DNA from 3 places in the Streptomyces sp. NPDC001153 genome. Region 1 is predicted to be linked to each of the others. Evidence: riboswitches for the same ligand, from Rfam matches in the RefSeq annotation. Region 1 holds a riboswitch; each other region holds the start of a gene.

Region 1 (3,894 bases):
CCGGCCTCCCGCCTGGCCAAGGGCCTCGGCCTGCTCGCCGACGCGCTGCGCGCGCCCGCGTTCGCCGACAGCGAGGTGGAGCGGCTGGTCCGCAACCGCCTGGACGAGATCCCGCACGAGCTGGCCAACCCCTCCCGCAGGGCCGCGAAGGAGCTCTCCAAGGAGCTGTTCCCGGTGGCCGCGCGCATGTCGCGCCCGCGCCAGGGCACCGAGGAGACGGTCGAGAAGATCGACGCCGCCGCCGTACGCGCCTTCCACGGCCGGCACGTACGCCCGGCCACCGCCACCGCGGTCGTCGTCGGCGACCTCACCGGCGTCGACCTGGACGCGCTGCTCCTCGACACCCTGGGCGCCTGGACGGGCACCCCGGGCGAGCCGCGGCCCGTGCCGCCGGTGACCGCCGACGACACCGGACGCGTGGTCATCGTGGACCGGCCCGGCGCCGTGCAGACGCAGCTGCTCATCGGCCGCGTCGGCCCCGACCGGCACGACCGTGTGTGGCCCGCCCAGGTGCTCGGCACCTACTGCCTCGGCGGCACCCTCACCTCCCGCCTGGACCGCGTCCTGCGCGAGGAGAAAGGCTACACCTACGGTGTGCGCGCGTTCGGCCAGGTCCTCAGGTCCGCGCCGGACGGCACGGGCGCCTCGATGCTCGCCATCAGCGGCTCCGTGGACACCCCCAACACCGGCCCGGCGCTGGAGGACCTGTGGAAGGTGCTGCGCACCCTCGCCGCGGACGGGCTGACCGACGCCGAGCGGGACGTGGCGGTGCAGAACCTCGTCGGGGTGGCGCCGTTGAAGTACGAGACCGCGGCCGCCGTCGCGAGCACGCTGGCCGACCAGGTCGAGCAGTACCTGCCCGACGACTTCCAGGCGACGCTGTATCAGCAGCTGGCCGCGACGGGCACGGTGGAGGCCACGGCGGCCGTCGTGAACGCCTTCCCGGTGGACCGTCTGGTGACCGTCCTCGTCGGTGACGCCGCCCAGATCAAGGCACCGGTGGAGGCGCTGGGGATCGGTGAAGTGACCGTGGTGGCGGCCGAGTAGTCCCCGTAGGGACGGCTGCTGAGTGACGGCACACGCGCGTGGGGCCCTGACGACCGACTCGTCGTCAGGGCCCCTGCTGTTCCACTCCCTTCTCCAGATGCCCGATTTGAGACGGAGGTTGCCTGTCTGCCCTGTGGGATGCGCTACAAAGGCCCGGATCGGTTTGGGGTTCGAAGCAGGCTTCCGTAGCGTCGTCCGGGCTGTTCGTCGGTAGGCAGTGCGCCGCACCCGCGGCACCGGACAGCCATCGCCGAGTCCCCGTACGGCGCGAGCCAGGGGAGCCGGGGACCCACGCAGTCCCTGGGGTGAATCGGGCGCCCGCGCCAGCGCGAGGGAGTCCGTAGGAGACCTTCCTGCTCCGAACCCGTCAGCTAACCCGGTAGGCGAGAGGGAAGGAAAGGACCAGCCACTCCATGGCGTTCATGTGCGCCACCGGGAAGCACCGCAAGCCCGGCCGGGTCAAGCGCACCACCGCTCAGGCGGCAGGCGTCGCGGCCCTCACCACCACCGGTGTCATCGGCACCCTCGCCGCCTCCCCGGCGCTCGCCGCCGAGAACACGGTGGAGCAGACCGGCCTCACGCCCGTCCTCGCCGTGAGCGACGACGTCGCCGAGCACATCGACGCACAGGCCACCGCGCAGCAGCGGGCCGCCGAGCAGAAGGCGGCCGAGGAGGCCGCGGCCAGGAAGGCGAAGGAGGAGCGCGAGGCCAGGGCCCGCGCCGCCCGGGAGGCCGAGCGCGAGCGCCTGAACGCCTTCGTCGCCCCGATAGCCGACTCCTACGTCTCCACCGGCTACCAGGCCAGCAGCTCCCTGTGGTCCTCCGGCCGCCACACGGGCATCGACTTCCACGCCGCCAGTGGCACCCCGGTCCACGCGGTCGGCTCCGGCACGGTCGTCTCCACCGGCTGGGGCGGCGCGTACGGCAACCAGATCGTGATCAGGATGGCCGACGGCATGTACACCCAGTACGGCCATCTGTCGTCCATCGGCGTCTCGGTGGGCCAGCAGGTCACCCCGGGCCGGCAGATCGGCCTGTCCGGCGCGACCGGCAACACCACGGGCCCGCACCTGCACTTCGAGGCCCGTACGACCCCCGACTACGGCTCGGACGTCGACCCCGTCGCCTACCTCCGCAAGCACGGCGTGAACGTCTGACGCCTCGTCGCACTGCATGCGAAGCCCCGGCTCACCGAGCCGGGGCTTTCGCCGTCTTTTCACGGGCGCCACCCGATCCGCTGACCAAAAAATATCCATGGATTCCGGCCCGCCGTCGGAAATTCCGGCTCATTGGAATAGAGTCACGGAACAGGCGTCCATCGTCGACGTTTCACGGGGATTAAGGCGGAGGTCGGTCATGCGTATTCCGGCGCACTCGGTGTGCACGGCCATCCGGGACGACATCGTCGCGGGTGTCTACGAGCGCGGCGGCCGGCTGACCGAGGAAGTCCTGGCCCGCCGCTACGGCGTCTCGCGCGTCCCCGTCCGCGAGGCTCTGCGCACCCTGGAGGCCGAGGGCTTCGTGGTGACCCGCCGGCACGCGGGCGCGTGCGTGGCCGAGCCGACCGAGCAGGAGGCCGCCGACCTGCTGGAGATGCGCCTGCTGCTGGAGCCGCTCGGGGCCGCCCGGGCCGCGCAGCGGCGCACCGAGGCCCATCTGAAGGTGCTGCGTGGCCTCGTCAGGCTGGGCCAGGAGCGGGCCCGCAGCGGCAACAGCGGCGACCTGCGCTCGCTGGGCGGCTGGTTCCACGAGACGCTCGCCCAGGCCTCGGGCAGCCCCTCGCTGACGGCGATGCTCAGCCAGCTGCGGCACAAGATCTCCTGGATGTACGCGGTGGAGGCGCCGTCGAGCCCGGTGGAGTACTGGGCGGAGCACGGCGCCATCGTCGACGCGGTGGCGCGCGGCGACGGCGAGCGCGCGCGGGCGGTCACGGCGCTGCACACCGAGCGCGCGACCGCCGCGCACCGGCTGCGTTTTTCCGGGGGCGCCGAGCGTGTGAGGACTTCGCAACATGCCGTAAACATGTCGGGCCTTCGGCATTAACACGGGCGCCGTATACAAAGAAGAGGTATTCGGTCGCGAAGTATTTCCGCTGCCTCAATTCCGGTGTGCGCGCAATGAGTCCGGAAACGGTGGAGCCGCGCCGCCCAGAAAAGGGCGGGGCGGCTCCGCTGTATCAGTGCGCTGGTGTTCAGACCGTCTCGGGCAGTTCCTCGAGGCCCTCGGAGACCAGCTTGGCCAGACGGTCCAGGGCGGCGTCGGCGCCCTCGGCGTCGGAGGCGAGGACGATCTCCTCGCCGCCCTGGGCGCCCAGGCCCAGGACAGCCAGCATGGAGGCCGCGTTGACGGGGTTGCCGTCAGCCTTGGCGATCGTCACCGGGACGCCTGCGGCCGTGGCGGCTCGGACGAAGATGGAGGCGGGACGGGCGTGGAGGCCCTCGGCCCAGCCGACGTTGACGCGGCGCTCAGCCATGTGTTGCTGCCCTTCAGTCTTCAGGGTTGTCTAGACCAGTTTCCCATATCGCGAAGCGTGCCCGGAGCGGACCTTCGTCCGCTCCGCCGTGGCGCCGGAACCGCGGCCTCGGTTCCGGCTTCCGTCCTCCACAGACTGCCCCGCGCCGTTGTCGGACGCGAGCCGTACTCTGGGGCCCATGCAGACCTCGGCGGACCGGCAGGACCGGCACCAATACCCCGCCCACTGGGAGGCGGACGTGGTGCTGCGCGACGGGGGTACCGCGCGCATCAGGCCCATCACCGTTGATGACGCCGACCGCCTGGTCAGCTTCTACGAGCAGGTCTCGGACGAGTCGAAGTACTACCGCTTCTTCGCGCCGTACCCCAGGCTCT
Region 2 (3,894 bases), on a different contig from region 1:
TGAGGTCGAGGGCCTCGCGGTTGGAGCCGAGGTTCGGGGCGAAGCCGCCCTCGTCGCCGAGGCCGGTGGACAGGCCCTTGCTCTTCAGGACCTTCTTCAGCGTGTGGTAGACCTCGGTGCCCCAGCGCAGGGCCTCGGAGAAGGACTCCGCGCCGACGGGGGCGATCATGAACTCCTGGATGTCCACGTTGGAGTCCGCGTGCGAGCCGCCGTTGAGGATGTTCATCATCGGCACCGGCAGCAGGTGCGCGTTGGGGCCGCCCAGGTAGCGGAAGAGGGGGAGGTCGGACGCCTCGGAGGCGGCGTGCGCGACGGCGAGGGAGACGCCGAGGATGGCGTTGGCGCCGAGGGAGCCCTTGTTGTCGGTGGCGTCCAGGTCGAACATGGCCTGGTCGATCAGGCGCTGCTCGGTGGCGTCGTAGCCGACCAGCTCCGGGCCGATCTGCTCGATGACGGCGAGGACGGCCTTCTCGACGCCCTTGCCCTGGTAGCGGTTGGGGTCGCCGTCGCGGAGCTCGATGGCCTCGAAGGCGCCGGTGGAGGCGCCGGACGGGACGGCGGCACGACCCGTGCTGCCGTCGTCGAGGCCGACCTCGACCTCGACCGTGGGGTTGCCTCGGGAGTCCAGGATTTCCCGGGCTACGACGACGTCGATGGACGGCACGAGCATCTCCTTCGTGGATGTGACGCTGGTAGTGCGGGGCTGTGTGCCTTACGGCTGTGCCTTGCGCCTAGAGCCTAACCGCCCCCGGGCCGTCGGCCACCGACCGACCGTCCCGTGGACGGGAGGGACACGCAGACGGTACCCATTGTTCACCCACGGAACAAAGGGGCCTGCCGGTGAGGCCCGGCTGAAGAGTGGGGAAACAGCACGCGGAAACAGAAGACCCCGCCCCGGCGCGTACGGGGGAACACGCGCCGGGGCGGGGAGTCCGTGGGGACGGGGGTGGCCCTCACGAGGCCTTCAGTGTGCGGGCCGGGGATGTGAGGGCACTGTGGGTCCGCTCGGAGCCAGATGTCACTTCAGGTGCAGCTGCTGGCCCGGGTAGATGAGGTTCGCGTCCTCGACGATGTCCTTGTTCAGCTCGAACAGCTTCTGCCAGCCGCCCTTGACGCCGTGCTTCTCGGCGATGGAGCTGAGGCTGTCGCCCTTGACGACCTTGTACTCGCCGTCGCCCTTCTTGACCTTCTTGCCGGTCGGGGTGCTGACGGTCTTGCTCGCCGACGGGGCCGTGCGCGTGGTGGAGCGGGTGGCGGCCTGCTGGTCGGTGGAGCGGGTGGTGGTGCTCTTGGCGGGGGCGCTCTTGGTGGTCGCCGCCGGGGCCGAGCCGTTGTACGCGGCGCTCGACAGGCCCGTGCCGCAGACCGGCCAGGCGCCCTTGCCCTGGCCCGCGAGCACCTTCTCGGCGACGGCTATCTGCTGCGCCTTGGTGGCGAGGTCGGCGCGCGAGGCGTAGGCGGTGCCGCCGTACGCGGCCCAGGTGGAGTTGGTGAACTGCAGCCCGCCGTAGAAGCCGTTACCGGTGTTGATGGACCAGTTGCCGCCCGACTCGCACTGGGCGACCGCGTCCCACTCGGAGGCGGTGGCGGCGGAGGCGTTGCCGGCCGCCATCAGCGGGGCGGCGACGGCGGCGCCGGTGACACCGGCGAGCGTGATGGCGCGGACGGCCTTGGACGGGCGACGGTGCTTGCCCTTGCCGGAAAACAGCATGGATCGATCCCCTCACCGACGCCTGCGAGGTGAGCTGTCGGGTTCGGGCCGGTTGAGTTGCCCGGCCGCGCACTCGTTTTTCCGAGGCGCGGCTTCACCCCAAGCCGGTCCAGCGTCAACCGCTGGGCCCGGCGCTTACCTTGGGTCCCCCGCTCCTGCCTACGGCGCTTGACGCGACGACTGTTCCCGGGCAACCGCTGGCAGGATTCGGCGTTGCGGCTGCCGGGGCTCGTGGTGACGAGCGGTCCTGACCGTAGACATGCGATCGGCGGAATTTCAAAGACGATCAGGGCTTCTGAGACTCATCCCACACTTTCGCCAAACCGGACATCAGTGGCGAAGTGGGGCGTCAACTGCCGCTAGCCGTCGCCCTTTTCGGCAGGGACTTCCAGGGTCTGACCGGCGGCGATGTGGTTCGGGTCGGCGCCGATCACCTTCTCGTTGCCGACATAGAGGGCATGCCACCCGCCGTCGACGCCAAGGGAGTCGGCGATGGAGGCGAGCGAGTCGCCCTCGCGGACCGTGTAGGTGCCCGGTTCACGGCCGGCGTGACGGCCGGAAGGTGCGGCGTTCTGACCGTTTGTCACGTTTTCGTCCGCGCTCTCGCCGCGGTGACGTCCACCACTGCTGAGCGCGCCGGTGTCGACCAGGCTCCAAGAACCGCCACTCTGCTGGTAATTGTCCGAGTTGTCGGTACCCGGCGCCGCCACGGGAGAGCTGTCGCCTCCCTGCGGGCTTCCGCTGTCGCGTGAGCCCGGCTTGTCGGTCTTGTCGGACTTGGGGGTGCTGGTTCCGGCGGAGCCGTCGGCCGCGCCGGGAGTGCCGGTGGTGTCCTTGCTCGGACTCGGGCTCGGGGTCGGCGTAGCGCTCGAGTCCGAGGAGGAGCCGGAGGAGTCCGAACCGGAGGAGGAGCCGGAGTCCGAACCCGAGCCCGAATCGGAGCCCGAACCGGAGCCAGGCGAGGACGAATCCGGCAGACCGGACGAGTCGGAGCCCTGGGCCGAGCCGGACGCGCCGTGCGACCCGTCACCACCACCGGAGCCGCCGACGCCGGTGTCGACGTCGACCGAGGCGGAGTCGGAGGTCAGCCCGGAGAGCAGGGCACAGGTGGCCCACGGCTTGGTGCCCTGGTCGGCGAGGATCTTCTCGGCGACGGCTATCTGCTGGGAGCGGCTGGCCTGGTCGGCGGTCTCGGCGTACTGCGTGCCGCCGTACTTGGCCCAGTCGCCGAGCGAGATCTGCAGACCGCCGTAGTAGCCGTTCCCGGTGTCCGCACTCCAGGAACCGCCGCTCTCGCACTCGGCGACCTTGTCCCACGTGGTGCCGTCGGCCGCGTTGGCACTGGCGGCGCCGAGCAGAGGGATGGCGATGGCGGAGCCGGTCACGCCGGCCGCGACGAGGAGAGCCGGAGCCTGACGGGGGCGACGGTGACGACCGTTCCCGGAGAGCATGCGGAAGCCTTTCGTGCGACAGCAGGACCGGCGCGGCGACCGAAGCGGGGCCGCCACACTGATGGGTGAACGTATCGGCAGACGATCACTTGTCACAAGTTCATGCCGCGCAGATCACGTGAAGATCACGAAGTTGAAGGTTTGTCATTTCCGCCTGCGCGGCGGCCGTTCGTCCCCTCTTGCGCCCTTTGTCACCCGTCGGGAACGGCGGCGCCTCACGCCTGGCGCGCGATCGGGCCGGAACCATGGGCTCGCCCCGACCCGGGGGCTTCCCATCCAGTTCCCCTCCAGGAGGACACGATGCTGCGGCACACCCGGTTGCCCGGAGAGCCGGCGGACTACCTCGCCGCCCGCGAGGAGCTCCGCCGCGCCGAGATCGAACTCATGCGCCACCGCGAGAGGGTCGCGGCCCTGCGCAGGGCGCTGCCACAGGGCGCCGAGGTCGACGACTACGTCTTTCTCGAAGGCCCCGCCGACCTCGGCGCCGACGACACACCCGTCCGCGAGGTGCGGCTGAGCGAACTGTTCACCGCCCCGGACCGCCCGTTGATCGTCTACCACTTCATGTACGGCAAACGGCAGACCCACCCGTGTCCGATGTGCACCCTGTGGATCGACGGCTTCAACGGCGTCGCCCACCACGTCGCCCGGAACGCCGACCTCGTGGTCGCCGCGGCCGCCGACCTGCCCGCACTGCGGCAGCACGCCCGGAGCCGCGGCTGGTCCCGGCTG
Region 3 (3,894 bases), on a different contig from region 1:
TCGAGCGGCTCACCGCCGACCACGTCATCGCCGCTACCGGCTACCGTGTCGACGTCGCGGCGATGGACTTCCTCGGCCATGAGCTGCGCACCCGGCTCGCGGTGAGCCGCGGCACACCGAAGCTCGGCCCCGGCTTCGTCTCGTCCGTTCCCGGCCTGTACTTCACCGGCCTGCCGGCGGCATCGTCGTACGGCCCGGTGATGCGCTTCGTCTGCGGCACGGAGTTCGCCTCCCCACGCCTGGCGAAACACGTGGCGTCGGCCCACGGCTGAGGCCGCCGGCCGCGCCTGAGCCCCCCGTCAACAATCATCAACGAGGAGCCGGTCGGCACTACTTGGGGTGGACCAGTACGTAAGTGCGCAGGACGACAAGGTGAGTCGGCGGGGCCCGGTATCCGTATTCTCTGATCATGGCAGCCACCCCCGCATACGCACTGATCGCCACCGACCTGGACGGAACGCTGCTGCGCGGCGACGACACCGTCTCCGACCGGTCGCTCGCCGCGCTCGCGCGGGTGGCGCGGGCCGGCGCCCGGCACCTGGTGGTGACGGGCCGCCCGGCCCCGCGGGTACGGCCGCTGCTGGCACACCTCGGCTGTACGGGGCTCGCGGTGTGCGGGCAGGGCGCACAGGTCTACGACGCCGGGACCGGCCGCCTGCTGTGGTCGGTCCGGCTGGACCGGGAGCTGGCCGAGACCGCGCTCGGCAAGATCGAGGCCGAGGTGGGGCAGGTGTACGCGGCCGTCGACCAGGACGGGGTCGAGGGGCTCACGCTCATCGAGCCCGGCTACCGGATGCCGCACCCGACCCTGCCCGCGGTCCGGGTCGGCCGGCGCGACGACCTGTGGTGCGCGCCGATCAGCAAGGTGCTGCTGCGCCACGCCGGACTGTCCGACGACGAGTTGGCGGCCATCGCACGCGCGGTGGTGGGCTCGCTGGCCACGGTCACCATGTCCGGGCCGGGGACCGTGGAGCTCCAGCCGTCCGGGGTGACCAAGGCGACCGGTCTCGCGCTGGCCGCCGAGCGGCTCGGGATCGCGGCGGAGGAGGCGCTGGCGTTCGGCGACATGCCCAACGACATCCCGATGTTCGACTGGGCCGGACACGGAGTCGCCATGGCCAACGCGCACCCCGAACTCAAGGCGGCGGCCGACGAGATCACCCTGTCGAACGAGCAGGACGGCATCGCGGTCGTCCTCGAAAGACTGTTCCCGACCGACTGACCGGCACATCAGTACAGGACCGTGCCCAGCGCCCCGGCCCGCCCTGTACACGACCGTCCTCGGTGCACGGGTGTCCCAGGTGCACGGCCGTCCCCGGAAGAGTGACGGCCGCCCGGCGCGTGCCCCTCCGTCAGGTGTGGGCACACGCCGGGCGGCCGATTCCGCGCCGGTCGGCGGGACCGTCAGTACGCGCTGAACACGTTGTCGATCGACCCGTACCGGGCGGCGGCGTAGTTGCAGGCCGCGGTGATGTTGGCGACCGGGTCGTAGGGGTCGAAGGAGGTGCCGGCCACGTGGTACGCGTTGAAGGTCGGGTCGATCACCTGGAGCAGACCCTTGGACGGGATGCCCGCGGCGGCGTTGGAGTCCCAGAGGTTGATGGCGCGCGGGTTGCCGGAGGACTCCCGCATGACGTTGCGGTAAATGCCGTTGTAGGTGCCCGGGATGCCCTTCTGGGCCATGATCGCGAGGGACTCGCGGATCCAGCCGTCGAGGTTGTTGGGGTACCCGGCGACGGTGGTGGCGGCGGTCTTGGTGGTCGTGCCGGTGGCCGCGGAGGCGCTGGTGGCGCCGACGAGCGACACAGCGAGGACGGCGGCACCGGTGCCGGCGACGGCGAAGGCACGGGCGAGGCGGGTGGTGCGGGTGCGGCGGGGCTGAGCGGCAGCGGGCATGAAGGAAGTCCTCTCCGGCGCCTGCGAGGTGAGCTGTCGGGTTCGGGCGGGGAGGTGCCCGGCCTTGCCTTCGTGCGAAGACAGGGCTTCACCCCTAGCCGTTCCGGCGCGGCGTGTGCCGTCCGGTCCGGCGGACTTACCTGGGTCCCCCGCTCCTGCCGTACGAATGAGTTCGTCGATGGGTTACGCGGGCGGCGGCAGGATTCGGCGTCCGCCCGACGGCCGGAACGTATGCGAGAGCACATGTCGGGAACAAGTACTCGATTCACACAACGCACCATTTGACCTTTGTCTGTGCCGTTTGGGGTACTTGATCCTTTGCGTTTGCCAACCCTCAACTCGCCGACAGGGGAAGGGGAGAGGAGGCCTGACGGCTCCACGGCGCCGAAGGTCGTGCGTGACTCAACTCACGAAATAACAAAGTATTTCAAATCAGACATAGGGGATTTGGGTGGGTCGGGCGGGTGGTGGTGGAACCCGCGACGCGGCGCCTGTCGTTGTCCGGGGCGTAGGTATTACTCCGCTCGCCTCCTCGGCTCGCGACAAACCGTGCCTGTTCCTGTTAAGTCGATGAATGTCCGCTCATATCACTTGATCAAAAACATACTGGTCGTGATCCGATACCGCCCAGGCTGGACCGGTGGGCGCTATCGGTGATCGAAACAGGACCGGATACGCTGACTTGAGTGATGGCAGCGACCTATCGACAAACCGTGTAATCGCCAGCAGACACCAGCAGACAGGAGACCCCTCGTGACCGTCGTCGGGCCGTTCGGGCTGAGCGTGCGGGACCAGGCTCTGGAAGCCGATGTCCAGGCCGGATTGGCGGCTGTCGAGGAAGGCTTGCTCGAGGCCACCAAGAGTGAGGTCCCGTTCATCACGGAGGCCGCGCAGCACCTCGTACGAGCCGGCGGGAAGCGGTTCCGGCCGCTGCTCGTGATGCTCGCGGCCCAGTTCGGCGACCCCTACGCGCCGGGCATCGTGCCGTCGGCCGTCGTCGTGGAGCTGACCCATCTGGCCACGCTGTACCACGACGACGTCATGGACGAGGCGGCCGTGCGGCGCGGCGTGGCCAGCGCCAACACCCGCTGGGGCAACTCCGTCGCGGTCCTCACCGGCGACTTCCTCTTCGCCCGCGCCTCCCAGATCCTCGCCGACCTGGGCCCCGAGGCGGTCCGGGTGCAGGCCCTCGCCTTCGAGCGGCTGGTCACGGGCCAGATCCTGGAGACCGCCGGCCCCTCCGACGGCCGCGACCCGGTCGAGCACTACCTGGACGTGCTCGGAGGCAAGACGGGCTCGCTGGTGGCGGTCTCCTGCCGGTTCGGCGCGATGATGTCCGGCGCCGACGAGACCGTCGTGGACGTGCTCACCCAGTACGGCGAGCGGCTCGGGGTCGCCTTCCAGCTCGCCGACGACGTCCTGGACATCGCCTCCGACTCCCACGAGTCCGGCAAGACCCCGGGCACCGACCTGCGCGAGGGCATCCCGACCCTGCCCGTGCTCCGGCTGCGCGAACGCGCCGCCCGCCTCGGTCTGCCCGAGGACATCGCGCTGTGCGACCTGCTCGACTCCGACCTCAGCGACGACGCCCGGCACGCCGAGGCGCTGGCCGCGCTGCGCGCCCACCCCGCGCTGGAGCAGGCCCGCCGCGACACCGTCCGGTACGCGGAGGAGGCCCGCGCCGCGCTGGCGCCGCTGCGGGAGTGCGACGCCAAGGCCGCGCTGCTGGAGCTGTGCGACGCGGTGGTGCACCGCGCCGGCTGACCCGGCCGCCCGCCACGCCACGCCTCTGGTTGTACGACCGGCACGCCTCCGGCTGTGCGCCGCGCCGCGTGTCGGCCGTACGTCACGGCCCGCCGCCTGCGGGGCACGCCTCCGGCTGTGCGCCGCGCCGCGTGTCGGCCGTACGTCACGGCCCGCCGCCTGCGCCGTCTGCCGCACCGCGCTTCCGGCCGTACTCCACGGCCCGCCCCGCCGCCCGCCGCGCCGCGATTCCGG

The links. Region 1 has a riboswitch for cyclic di-AMP ahead of ACWDEN_RS23625 (M23 family metallopeptidase). Riboswitches for the same ligand answer to the same signal wherever they lie in the genome.
Region 2: it holds a riboswitch for cyclic di-AMP, as region 1 does, so the genes downstream of both, ACWDEN_RS22625 (transglycosylase family protein) here and ACWDEN_RS23625 (M23 family metallopeptidase) in region 1, are expected to answer to the same signal.
Region 3: it holds a riboswitch for cyclic di-AMP, as region 1 does, so the genes downstream of both, ACWDEN_RS41035 (transglycosylase SLT domain-containing protein) here and ACWDEN_RS23625 (M23 family metallopeptidase) in region 1, are expected to answer to the same signal.

Annotation. Positions count from the first base shown of each region.
Region 1 is NZ_JBSFJZ010000020.1:146,320-150,213, reverse strand. Features, by position in the region: gene ACWDEN_RS23630 (M16 family metallopeptidase) at 1-1,047, shown strand, start outside; cyclic di-AMP (ydaO/yuaA leader) riboswitch at 1,286-1,448, shown strand; gene ACWDEN_RS23625 (M23 family metallopeptidase) at 1,461-2,204, shown strand; gene ACWDEN_RS23620 (GntR family transcriptional regulator) at 2,404-3,090, shown strand; gene ACWDEN_RS23615 (HPr family phosphocarrier protein) at 3,239-3,520, opposite strand; gene ACWDEN_RS23610 (bifunctional acetate--CoA ligase family protein/GNAT family N-acetyltransferase) at 3,699-3,894, shown strand, end outside.
Region 2 is NZ_JBSFJZ010000019.1:98,305-102,198, forward strand. Features, by position in the region: gene eno (phosphopyruvate hydratase) at 1-670, opposite strand, end outside; gene ACWDEN_RS22625 (transglycosylase family protein) at 1,019-1,711, opposite strand; cyclic di-AMP (ydaO/yuaA leader) riboswitch at 1,716-1,888, opposite strand; gene ACWDEN_RS22630 (transglycosylase family protein) at 2,071-3,162, opposite strand; gene ACWDEN_RS22635 (DUF899 family protein) at 3,463-3,894, shown strand, end outside.
Region 3 is NZ_JBSFJZ010000054.1:43,736-47,629, forward strand. Features, by position in the region: gene ACWDEN_RS41025 (FAD-dependent oxidoreductase) at 1-272, shown strand, start outside; gene ACWDEN_RS41030 (HAD family hydrolase) at 410-1,222, shown strand; gene ACWDEN_RS41035 (transglycosylase SLT domain-containing protein) at 1,405-1,896, opposite strand; cyclic di-AMP (ydaO/yuaA leader) riboswitch at 1,902-2,084, opposite strand; gene ACWDEN_RS41040 (polyprenyl synthetase family protein) at 2,650-3,660, shown strand.